Regions from separate parts of the Musicola paradisiaca NCPPB 2511 genome, predicted to be linked through region 3. Evidence: predicted binding sites of a transcription regulator. Region 3 holds the regulator's gene; each other region holds the start of a gene.
The links. Region 3 encodes PurR, which represses purine synthesis genes. Its sites were predicted from a motif close to CANGCAAACGTTTGCNTG; they were not measured.
Positions count from the first base shown of each region.

Region 1: a site for PurR is predicted at 2,439-2,456, ahead of purL (phosphoribosylformylglycinamidine synthase). Genes of this name have one in related genera too.
Region 2: a site for PurR is predicted at 2,219-2,236, ahead of epd (erythrose-4-phosphate dehydrogenase). Genes of this name have one in related genera too.

Region 1 is NZ_CM001857.1:3,214,652-3,218,942, reverse strand. Features, by position in the region: gene yfhb (phosphatidylglycerophosphatase C) at 1-243, shown strand, start outside; gene tadA (tRNA adenosine(34) deaminase TadA) at 294-788, shown strand; gene mltF (membrane-bound lytic murein transglycosylase MltF) at 812-2,272, opposite strand; gene purL (phosphoribosylformylglycinamidine synthase) at 2,554-4,291, shown strand, end outside.
Region 2 is NZ_CM001857.1:605,634-609,924, forward strand. Features, by position in the region: gene tkt (transketolase) at 114-2,108, shown strand; gene epd (erythrose-4-phosphate dehydrogenase) at 2,414-3,430, shown strand; gene pgk (phosphoglycerate kinase) at 3,498-4,291, shown strand, end outside.
Region 3 is NZ_CM001857.1:1,985,979-1,990,269, reverse strand. Features, by position in the region: gene DPA2511_RS08685 (C40 family peptidase) at 1-1,010, shown strand, start outside; gene cydH (cytochrome bd-I oxidase subunit CydH) at 1,158-1,247, opposite strand; gene purR (HTH-type transcriptional repressor PurR) at 1,620-2,645, shown strand; gene cfa (cyclopropane fatty acyl phospholipid synthase) at 2,978-4,129, shown strand; gene DPA2511_RS08665 (riboflavin synthase) at 4,277-4,291, opposite strand, start outside.

The DNA of each region.
Region 1 (4,291 bases), 1.2 Mb from region 3:
GATGTTCCCTTTATGCCGGAAGTTCATCTGATAGGAAGCCAGATAACCCGGCGCTGCGGCGGCTGGGTGTTGACTCTGCGCTGCCTGGGGCGTGAAAAAGTGGTTCAACTGGAACATCGGTTGGGGAAACCGCTGAGGTTTGAGAGCGGCTACAGCGACAGCCGCCACGACAATCCACTGATGGCCTGTTGTCGGCAGCGCTGGCGCGTAACTGCGTCAGGCCAGCTGCGTCCCTGGGGGTAGGCTGTGTATAATGCCGGCCGCTTGCTGTAAACACCCTGAACGGAGGAACCATGGATACCCTTGCGGATGATGAGTATTGGATGCGCCATGCGCTGATATTGGCTCAGCGCGCCTGGGATGAAGGGGAGGTGCCGGTGGGGGCCGTGTTGGTGCAAGGCGGTAAGGTGATTGGCGAAGGCTGGAATCGCCCCATTGGTCAGCATGACCCTACCGCTCATGCCGAAATGATGGCGCTGCGGCAGGGCGGCCGGGTGCTGCAGAATTACCGTCTGTTGGATACCACGCTCTACATTACGCTAGAGCCTTGCATTATGTGTGCCGGAGCGATGGTGCATAGCCGCATTTCACGCCTGGTTTACGGCGCGGCCGATGCCAAAACCGGCGCGGCCGGTTCGCTGGTGGATATTTTGCGACATCCGGGAATGAATCATCAGGTCGCGATTACATCAGGCGTGCTGGCGGAGGCGTGTTCAACGCTGCTGAGCGATTTTTTTCGCATGCGCCGGCAGCAGCAGAAGGCGGCGCGGGCAGCCGGAAACGCATGACTGGTGACGAGCCGGCCATGACGTCAGGGCGCGGGTTTCGTCGGCGGTATCTGTTCCGGCGGTACCACCGGATAGGCACGAGCCAGCAACTGTTGTTGCTGTTCTTTACTCTCTTTTTCCGACAGATATCCCACCAGACTCACCATATAACGGCGGATATTTTCCACATAGTTGTAGGCCTCTTGACCGCGTGCGTATCCGTTGGCGGTTTGCGCGTAATAGCGCTTTTGGCTCAACAACGGCAGACGAGTTTTAACCTCTGCCCAGCTATCGGGGTTCGCTTTTTGCGTTTCGGTTAATTTGCGTGCATCCATCATATGGGCGTAGCCCATGTTATAAGCGGCAAGCGCGAACCAGATACGTTCATCCGCCGGTATGCTGGCGGGAATTAATTGCATCATGCGGGACAGGTACTGAGCGCCGCCGCGAATACTCTCTTCCGGGTTAAGCCTGTCGGCGACATCCAGACTATCCGCGGTATTGCGCGTCAGCATCATCAGCCCGCGAACGCCTGTTGGCGACGTCGCAAGCGGGTTCCAATGCGATTCCTGATAAGAGATGGCCGCCAGCAGTTTCCAGTCGATTTCCCGTGCGTACTTTTCAAACAGTGGGCGTAAGCCGGGCAGGGTGCTGTCGATAGCGTTGAGAAATGTCGTGGTGTCCACATAATCGAAGTTCCCCACATGCCCGAGATACTTTTCTTCCAGCCGGGCCAGCGTGCCGTCTTCCATGGCCTGACTGAAAAAATCCAGCAGCGCGGCGGAGAGGCTATCATCATGCGTCCGTCGCAGATACCAGGTGACGGGCTCTTCATCGCTGAGGTCAAAGGCCACGGCGAGTTGGGGATGAATTCTCTGCATCAGACCGATGGTGACGGAGTCGGCGATGGTGTAGTCGAGTTTGCCGTCGGCAACCTGTTTTAGCAGATCCTGTTCGGAGATATCCGCCGCGGCTTCCCAGCTCAACTGGGGATAGCGGGCCGATTTTAGTGCCCGTAATGTGGCGATATGCGCGGAACCCGACAATAGTGTTAACCGGCCTTGCAACTTATCCAGTGTGGCCGGCCGGGGATTGCCCAGCCGATAGACCAGCTGCTGAGAGACGGAATAATAAGCAGGCCCGGTACGGAAACGGTTCAGTCGCTCATGGTTGTAAATCAGACCGGCGCAGAGCAGGTCGGCATCGCCGTTATCGAGATCGTTGAACAGCTCGTCAACGTTCTGACGCACCGAAACCACCAGCTTCACGCCAAGATAATCGGCGAATCGTTTAGCCAGTTCGTAGTCAAGGCCGGTGGGCGAACCGTTGTTGGGGGTATAGGTCAGCGGAGACGCAATGGTGCTGATACGTAATTCCCCGCGTGAAAGGATCTGTCTGAGCTGGAACTCCTGGTTACTGCGCCATGGAATATTCGGCCACAGCGCCAGCGTCAGCAGCAGAGCGATTACCCCGATGAAAAAATAGTTTATCGTCAAACGTTTCAAAGAGTTATCTCTCGGTGGCCAGGTGGCCAGTCTGTCTGTAACGGCAGTTTTTTGTGTGCTATTTCCCAGAGTTGGAGGGCATTTTGCGCAACAAATCGTCACTGTGCAACTTTTATTCCTTTGTCTACTGTGGGGCTCCAGCCCTCTGACGATCTGCAACAATCCCTGCGCAAACGGTTTCGTCGTCCGTCACTATTCTTTATAATGGCGTGCGTTTCCCACCCCTGTAGCGCCATAACGCACTAACGTCAGTGCACCGAAGACAAGAGAAATTTTAGATGATGGAAATACTGCGTGGTTCACCTGCCTTCTCGGCTTTTCGTATCAATAAATTGCTGGCCCGGTGTAAGGAATACCATCTGCCCGTCAGCGACATTTATGCTGAGTACGTGCATTTTGCCGATGTGAGTGCCCCGTTAAGCCAGGATGAGCAATCGCGTCTGGCCCGCCTGCTGAAATACGGCCCCTCGCTGACCGAACATGAACCAACCGGCCGTCTGCTGCTGGTGACTCCTCGCCCAGGCACCATTTCTCCCTGGTCTTCCAAGGCAACGGATATTGCGCATAACTGCGGGCTGCAGAAAATTCTCCGTCTTGAACGTGGTCTGGCTTTCTATATTCATGCGCCTACGTTGAGCGATGAACAATGGAAAGAACTGGGCGGTTTGCTGCATGATCGCATGATGGAAAGCGTATTTAGCGATATGCAGCAAGCAAGCGCGCTGTTCTCCCATCATCAGCCGGCGCCGTTGAAGCGTGTGGAAATCCTGTTGCAGGGACGTGAGGCGCTTGAAGCCGCCAACGTCCGTCTGGGGCTGGCGCTGGCGGATGACGAGATTGATTATTTGCTGGATGCGTTCACCCGGATGGGACGTAACCCGACGGATATCGAGTTGTATATGTTCGCGCAGGCCAACTCGGAACACTGTCGGCATAAAATTTTTAACGCCGATTGGGTCATTGACGGTGAAAAACAGCCTAAATCGCTGTTTAAAATGATTAAAAACACTTTCGAACATACGCCTGAACATGTGCTTTCCGCGTATAAAGACAATGCCGCCGTGATGGAAGGCTCGTCGGTCGGCCGTTTCTTCCCGAACCCTCAGGGCGTGTATGAATATCATCAGGAAGATGCCCATATTCTGATGAAAGTCGAAACCCACAACCACCCGACAGCTATTTCTCCCTGGCCGGGCGCCGCCACCGGTTCCGGCGGCGAAATCCGTGATGAGGGGGCGACCGGGCGCGGCGCTAAACCCAAGGCGGGGTTAGTGGGATTCTCGGTTTCCAACCTGTGCATTCCCGATTTCGTGCAGCCATGGGAACAGGATTTCGGAAAACCGGATCGCATTGTCAGCGCGCTGGATATCATGGTGGAAGGCCCGTTGGGCGGTGCTGCATTCAATAATGAATTCGGCCGTCCGGCCATTGCCGGTTATTTCCGTACTTACGAAGAGTCCGTGGACAGCCACAACGGCGTCGAAATTCGGGGTTATCACAAACCCATCATGCTGGCGGGCGGGATTGGCAATATTCGCGACGAACATGTGCAAAAAGGGGACATCAGCGTTGGCGCCAAACTGATTGTGCTGGGTGGCCCGGCGATGAATATCGGTTTGGGCGGCGGGGCGGCATCTTCCATGGCGTCCGGCCAATCTGACGCCGACCTGGATTTTGCTTCCGTTCAGCGCGACAACCCGGAAATGGAACGTCGTTGCCAGGAAGTTATCGACCGCTGTTGGCAGTTGGGCGAACAGAATCCGATCCTCTTTATCCATGACGTTGGCGCGGGCGGCCTTTCCAACGCCATGCCGGAACTGGTCAGCGATGGCGGTCGCGGCGGCCGCTTCGAATTGCGCGATATTCCCAACGACGAGCCGGGCATGAGCCCGCTGGAAGTCTGGTGCAACGAATCCCAGGAACGTTACGTACTGGCGGTGGCGCCGGAGCAACTGGCGCAGTTTGCTGAAATCTGTAAACGCGAGCGCGCGCCTTATGCCGTGATCGGCGAAGCGACGC
Region 2 (4,291 bases), 1.4 Mb from region 3:
CGGGTTTTCATGTACATTTGTGCGTATCCTTTCTTTGTCTTTTCGATATAACGTATTGATTAATATGTCTTATGTTCGTCAAGGCAATTGTTCAATCCGATCTGGAGTCAAACATGTCCTCTCGTAAAGAACTTGCCAATGCCATCCGCGCGTTAAGTATGGATGGTGTGCAGAAGGCCAAATCTGGTCATCCGGGCGCACCGATGGGTATGGCCGATATCGCCGAGGTTTTGTGGCGTGATTACCTCAACCATAACCCGGGCAATCCGAGCTGGGTCAACCGCGACCGCTTTGTCCTGTCCAATGGTCACGCCTCCATGCTGATCTACAGTCTGTTGCATTTGACGGGGTATGATCTGCCGATTGAAGAGCTGAAAAATTTCCGTCAACTCCATTCCAGAACGCCGGGACACCCGGAAGTGGGTTATACGCCGGGCGTAGAAACCACCACCGGGCCGTTGGGGCAGGGGATCGCCAACGCGGTCGGTATGGCTATCGCCGAACGCACGCTGGCCGCGCAGTTTAACCGTCCGGGCCATGACATCGTCGATCACCATACTTATGCCTTTCTGGGCGACGGCTGCATGATGGAAGGGATCTCCCATGAAGTGTGTTCGCTGGCCGGCACGTTGAAACTGGGCAAACTGATCGCGTTCTACGATGACAACGGTATTTCCATCGATGGTCATGTTGACGGCTGGTTCACCGATGATACCGCCGCCCGCTTCGAATCCTATGGTTGGCAGGTTATTCGCGGCATTGACGGCCACGACGCCGACGCTATTCATCAGGCCATTGCACAGGCTCAGCGTGTGACGGATAAACCGTCCCTGTTGATGTGCAAAACCGTTATCGGTTTTGGTTCTCCGAACAAGGCCGGTACTCACGACTCGCACGGCGCGCCGCTGGGTGATGCCGAAGTGGCCGCCACCCGCGAACAACTGGGCTGGAAATACGATCCGTTTGAAATCCCGGCGGAAATCTATGCCGCGTGGGACGCCCGCGAAGCCGGTAAGCGCAAAGAAGCCGCCTGGCAGCAGGCATTCAACGCTTACGCCAGCGCCTACCCGGAATTGGCGGCGGAGTTTACTCGTCGCAGCAGCGGTGAACTGCCTGCCAACTGGCAGCAGGAATCCACGAAGGTGATTGAACAGCTGCAGGCCAATGCCGCCAAGATCGCCAGCCGTAAAGCCTCTCAGAACGCGCTGGAAGCTTATGGCAAATTGCTGCCGGAATTCTTGGGCGGCTCTGCCGATCTGGCGCCCAGCAACCTGACTATCTGGTCTGGCTCTAAAGCGCTGAATGAAGACCCGGCGGGCAACTATATCCACTACGGCGTGCGTGAGTTCGGCATGACAGCGATTGCCAACGGTATCGCGTTGCACGGCGGTTTTGTACCTTATACCGCGACCTTCCTGATGTTCGTGGAATATGCCCGCAACGCTGTGCGTATGGCGGCGCTGATGAAGGTTCGCAGCATTTATGTCTACACCCATGACTCTATCGGGTTGGGCGAAGACGGCCCGACCCATCAGCCGGTTGAACAGTTGGCCAGCCTGCGTGTTACGCCGAACATGAGTACCTGGCGTCCGGCGGATCAGGTAGAAACCGCGGTGGCCTGGAAGTATGCCATCGAGCGTAAAGACGGCCCGACGGCGCTGATTCTGTCTCGTCAGAATCTGGCTCAACAGGAGCGTACCGCTCAGCAACTGGCGGATGTCGTAAAAGGCGCATACGTGTTGAAAGACAGCAACGGTCAACCAGATGTGATCCTGATCGCGACCGGTTCCGAAGTCAAACTGGCGGTTTCCGCCTGGCAGACACTGACGGACGAAGGCATCAAGGCTCGCGTGGTTTCCATGCCGTCCACCGATGCTTTCGATAAGCAGACTTCTGCTTACCGCGAAGCGGTGTTGCCGTCTTCGGTAAGCGCCCGTGTGGCGATCGAAGCCAGCATCGCTGATTTCTGGTACAAGTATGTCGGCTTGAACGGCGCCATCGTTGGCATGGAACGCTTCGGCGAATCCGCACCTGCGGAGAAACTGTTCGAAGCGTTCGGTTTTACCACCGATAACGTGGTCGCTAAGGCGAAAGCGTTGTTGAAATAAGTGCATCAGCGCTGAGATTGTCCAAAGGCCGGGAATATCCCGGCCTTTGTTGATCTGCACCGAGATAGGGCAGCAAAGCGTGCGGTAATTTTTTGATGTGAGTCACTGTTCTGGCATCCGTTTCCCCGGCGTATTCCTTTTGGTTTGTATTTTGTTTATTCTAGCTGAAGCGTTTCAGTTATCGTTCTGACGGCATTTTTCGAGGCTGCAGATCGGGGGGACTGGCATATAACAAGCGGTTTATTCCTGACGACGTACTGATTATCCTATTACGCGCACGCTTTTATCATTACACAGGGATTTTCATGGCAATCCGTATTGCGATAAACGGTTTTGGCCGCATTGGCCGCAGCGTACTGCGGGCATTGTACGAGTCCGGTCGGCGGGCCGAAATGGCGGTGGTGGCGATCAATGAGCTGGCCAGCGCCGAAGGTATTGCCCATCTGCTTAAATATGACAGCAGCCACGGTCGTTTCTCATGGGATGTACGTCAGGAGTGCGATCGGTTGTCGGTCGGCGACGATACGATCCGTTTGTTACATCAGGCGGATATTCATGCGTTGCCCTGGAAAGAGTTGGGTGTCGATGTGGTGCTGGATTGCAGTGGTGTATACGGCAGTCGGGCGGACGGCGAGGCCCATTTGGCCGCCGGTGCTAAAAAAGTGCTGTTTTCACATCCAGGAGCGCCGGATTTGGATGCCACCGTCGTATACGGCGTTAACCATGCCGATTTGCTATCGACGCATCGTCTGGTGTCCAACGCTTCCTGTACCACCAATTGCATCATACCGATCATCAAGCTGTTGGATGACTCGTTTGATATAGAAAGCGGTACTGTTACGACGATTCATGCCTCCATGAACGATCAACCGGTAATTGATGCCTATCATCATGATTTGCGCCGTACCCGGGCGGCAAGCCAGTCCATCATTCCGGTGGATACCAAGCTGGCGGTGGGGATTACGCGATTTTTTCCGAAGTTTGCTGACCGTTTCGAGGCCATTTCCGTGCGGGTGCCGACCATTAACGTGACGGCCATCGACTTGAGCGTTAGCGTGAAAAAAGCGGTAAACGTGAATGAAATCAATACACTTTTCCGTCAGTCAGCGCAGGATGCATTTCGTGGTATAGTTGACTATACCGAATTACCGCTGGTTTCCGCGGATTTTAACCACGATCCCCATAGCGCGATTGTGGATGGCACGCAAACCCGGGTCAGCGGCCAGCATCTGGTTAAAACGCTGGTCTGGTGTGATAACGAATGGGGCTTTGCCAACCGGATGTTGGACACAACACAGGCAATGGCGGCCTGCGGTTTCTGATAGTCGGTACCGGTGCGCCGGTATCTCGTTCAAGCAACTTTGAAGAGAATCAACAAGAGGATTCACCATGGCTGTAATTAAGATGACCGATCTGGATCTGGCTGGCAAACGTGTGTTGATCCGTGCGGATCTGAACGTGCCGGTTAAAGATGGCAAAGTGACGTCTGACGCACGTATCCGTGCATCATTGCCGACCATTGAAATCGCCCTGAAACAGGGGGCTCGCGTAATGGTGACGTCTCACCTGGGGCGCCCGACCGAAGGCGAATACAACGAAGAGTTCTCCCTGCTGCCGGTGGTGAATTACCTGAAGGATCACCTGTCTTCTCCGGTACGTCTGGCCAAAGATTACCTGGACGGCGTTGATGTCGCCGAAGGCGAACTGGTCGTACTGGAAAACGTTCGTTTCAACAAAGGCGAGAAGAAAGACGACGAAGCACTGTCCAAAAAATATGCCGCATTGTGCGATGTATTCGTGATGGATGCGTTCGGTACGGCTCACCGTGCCCAGGCGTCCACGCACGGCGTGGGCAAATTTGCGCCGATCGCCTGTGCCGGCCCGCTGTTGTTCGATGAACTGGAAGCGCTGGGCAAAGCGCTGAGCAATCCGGCTCGTCCGATGGTTGCCATCGTCGGCGGTTCCAAAGTATCCACCAAACTGACCGTTCTGGATTCGTTGTCCAGGATCGCTGACCAGCTGATTGTCGGCGGCGGCATTGCCAATACTTTCGTTGCCGCCCAGGGGCACAACGTGGGTAAATCCCTGTACGAAGCGGAACTGATTCCTGAAGCGAAAAAACTGCTGGAAACCTGTGATATTCCGGTTCCGAGCGACGTGCGTGTTGCGACCGAGTTTTCCGA
Region 3 (4,291 bases):
AGGCAGCGACACATTCAGCGGCATCACCGCGCAAAGCCAGCGTGGATAACGTCAATGCTGATGAAGCAGCCAAAAAACATAAGCTGGTCAAAAGCGCCAGAAAAGGCGTTGCTTCCGCACCAGAGAAAAAAGAGGATGTGAAAAAAAACACACTGACGCCGGCTGTAGCTCGCCACGGTAAATCCGCATCCAAAAACATCGACAGTAAAACAACCACAAAAGACCAAACTGCGGCCCCCTCTCACAACAAGAAAACCACACATACCGACAGCGCATCGACAAAGAAAGTGATGTCGCCTCAGGCAAACCGCATCGCCAACAGTAGAAACGCACCAGCGAAAGAGTCACATCAGGCCAATAAAACCGTCATCAAACAAGAACCGGTCGCTCATGGCGGGAATAAAAACAACATACATGAAACCGCCCAGAAAAATCGTCATGCCGCTGCCATCAAGAAACCAGAGGCGGCCCAGGCGGCTAATAAGCACAAAAAAGGCCTGGCGGAAAGCGACGGTGAAAACATCAGCGCCGTACACGGCAAAACGACGAAGGGCAAGCAGGATAAAACAACGCTGGCCTTAAATGCCGTACATAAAAAGCGCTATCAACACGCGAAAACTGCGGCAATGAGCAAACTGATGAGCCAGATTGGTAAACATTACCAATGGGGTGGTTCTTCGCCGTCTGCCGGTTTTGATTGCAGCGGGTTGGTCTATTACGCCTACAAAGATCTGGTGAAAATCCCGATTCCGCGTACCGCCAACGAAATGTTTCATCTACGCGACGCCGCCCCCATCAAGAAGGCCGAACTGGAAAGCGGCGACCTGGTGTTTTTCCGTATCACTAACCGGGGAGCAGCGGATCACGTAGGGGTTTATCTGGGCAATGGCCGTTTTATTCAGTCGCCTCGCTCCGGTGCTGATATTAAAATCAGCAAGTTAAGCGAAGATTACTGGCAAGAGCATTATGTTGGCGCTCGCCGTGTCGTGACCCCAAAAACCATCCGTTAAGTCGCCTTCTGCAACCGTAAGACCATAAGCTCCTTTACTCGGGAGGTTTTTTAGAGAGACAAAAAAACCTCCCGCCGTAAAGCGAGAGGTTCTCAGAAAACACAAGCTCTGACTGCGGATACCGCTTATCAGACGCTTTTCACCGTATCAGTTAAGAACCGCAGTCAACCCCATAATAACGATGACGGTCAGTGAGACGAACGTCGTAAATAGCGACATTTTCAGATTGGTATCCATAGCACTCTCCTTTAATTCACTTTCGGGTCATCTTGATAATTAAGCTACCGAACATGCATCGGGAACAGTATAGTTCATGCGCTCTATAGCACGATGGCAGCATTATTACCGGATTACACAGAAAAAACCTGCTTATCTGTCACAGAGATAATATGAATTACCTCTTCCACTTTCCGCCCAGATCAGACAAAATCCGCAGTTTACCGAACACACTGCGTTTGCGTTGGTGAAGCGTCAGCCCTGCCCTTCAGGTATCTCTCGGCACTCTCCTTCTGAAATCCGACTTTTGTCCAGGCAAAAGCAGGATCCACGCAGGCAAACGATTAACAATATACTTACTGCTGTAACAAGTAGGTTCAGGAGTCATTCTGCATGGCAACGATCAAAGATGTGGCAAAACGTGCTGGCGTTTCGACCACAACCGTGTCTCACGTGATCAATAAAACACGTTTCGTCGCCGAAGAGACCAAAGCCGCAGTACGTGCGGCCATTAAAGAACTACATTATTCCCCCAGCGCCGTCGCACGCAGTTTGAAAGTCAACCATACAAAATCAATCGGGCTGTTGGCGACCTCCAGTGAAGCGCCGTACTTCGCCGAGATCATTGAAGCGGTGGAAAACAGCTGTTATGCCAAAGGCTATACGCTGGTGTTATGCAACTCCCACAATGAGTTGGATAAACAACGCGCGTACCTTTCCATGTTGGCGCAAAAACGTGTCGACGGGCTGCTGGTCATGTGTGCGGAATATCCACCAGCATTACTGACGATGTTGGCAGATTATCGTCATATCCCCATGGTAGTGATGGACTGGGGTGAAGCACACAGTGATTTCACCGATACCATCATCGACAACGCTTTTTCCGGCGGCTATATGGCCGGGCGGTATCTGATCGAACGAGGTCATCGCGATATCGGCGTCATTCCCGGGCCACAAGAACGAAATACAGGCAGCGGCCGTTATCTGGGTTTTCTCAAAGCACTGAAAGAGGCGGACATTCCCATCCGGGAAGAGTGGATAGTTCAGGGTGACTTCGAGCCGGAGTCCGGCTACCGGGCTATGCATCAGATTCTGGCGCAGAAACAACGCCCGACCGCCGTTTTCTGCGGCGGCGATATCATGGCAATGGGCGCCATCTGCGCCGCCGATGAGATTGGATTGCGCGTACCGCAGGATATTTCGGTGATCGGGTATGATAACGTCCGGCACTCCCGCTATTTCACGCCAGCGTTGACCACGATCCATCAACCTAAACAACGTTTGGGGCAGGCGGCATTCTCGATGCTGCTCGATCGCATCACCAGCAAACGAGAAGAATCGCAGATGATCGAAGTCCATCCAACGCTGATCGAGCGGCGCTCAGTTTCTGACGGCCCATTCCGGGATTACCGCCGTTAGTCAGATGACTTTCTTATTCAACGCCGATTTCTAAACCTTCAACACTGCTTCGCCCCAAGCGGGACTTGTCCACAGGACGAAGCAGTCATACACTTGTCATTGTCTTTCGCAACACTCGTAATCAAGAAAGATCGATCTTTTTCTATCCTGTCTATTGGTCGTCGCACTGTTCATCACGACCAGGGATAGATGCCCTTCGCACCGGCTTTTCTCTTATTTTCCTCTGAGAACATCAGAGGTAGACGATGGATTTTTTCCACCGATACCGTTACGGGTAAAATTGTCTACGTTGTTCCTTGTTCGACATCATTCTGACAAGGTAGGGAGAAGTTATGAGTTCATCTTATGTGGAGGAACTGGGTACTCCTGAATCATCCTGGTTCCAGATTATCAACGAAATGCTGTCGGTTGCCGGTATCACCGTCAACGGCTCTTGCCCGTTTGATATTCAGGTCAAAAATCCTGACTTATACAAGCGCATTCTGCGCGAAGGTTCGTTGGGATTGGGTGAAAGTTACATGGACGGCTGGTGGGAATGTGAGCGACTGGATATGTTTTTCCACCGCGTATTGCGGGCGGGGCTGGAGAACCGTCTGCCTGTCCGCTGGCGGGATACTCTCCGGATACTCACGGCGCGGCTGACCAACCTGCAATCCCGACGTCGCGCCTGGATCGTCGGCAAGGAGCATTATGACCTTGGCAATGATCTGTTCACCCAGATGTTAGATCCGTACATGCAATACTCCTGCGGCTACTGGAAACAAGCCGAAACGCTGGAGCAGGCTCAGCAAGACAAATTGCGCATGATCTGCGAAAAGCTACAACTACGCCAGGGAATGACACTGCTGGATATCGGTTGCGGCTGGGGCGGCCTCGCTGAATTCGCCGCACGCTATTACGGTGTTGCCGTGACTGGCGTAACCATCTCCCGCGAGCAACAAAAACTGGCGCAGCAACGCTGTCAGGATCTGGACGTCGATATTCAACTGCTGGATTATCGTGACCTCAATCACCAGTTTGATCGCATCGTTTCCGTCGGCATGTTCGAGCACGTAGGGCCGAAGAATTACGACACCTACTTCCACGTAGTCAGCCGCAATCTCAAGCCTAATGGATTGTTTTTGTTACATACCATCGGCGCCAATCAGACCGACCTGAAAGTCGACCCCTGGATTAACAAATACATATTTCCCAATGGCTGCCTGCCATCGGTGCGCCATATTGCGCAAACCAGCGAACCGTATCTGATTATGGAAGACTGGCACAGCTTCGGCGCTGATTATGATCGTACCCTGATGGCCTGGAATGAACGTTTCCAACAACATTGGTCAAAACTGTCTGGGCACTACCCCGCACGCTTTCACCGTATGTTCAGCTATTACCTGAATGCCTGTGCCGGTGCGTTTCGTGCACGCAATATTCAGCTCTGGCAAGTGCTGTTTAGCGTCTCTGGCGTGGAAGGTGGAATACGTGTGCCGCGTTAACGGCTGCTAGGAAAGGAAGAACAGACTGGCTATCCGGCACGGATAAAAAATACGGTGCGGCTATCTAGCTGCACCGTATTTTTTATTCAGGATGCGGAACAGGTTTCACCGTGCGGCATGACAAACGGTTCTGCCCACGGCTTTCGTTCAGGATCCTGCCTC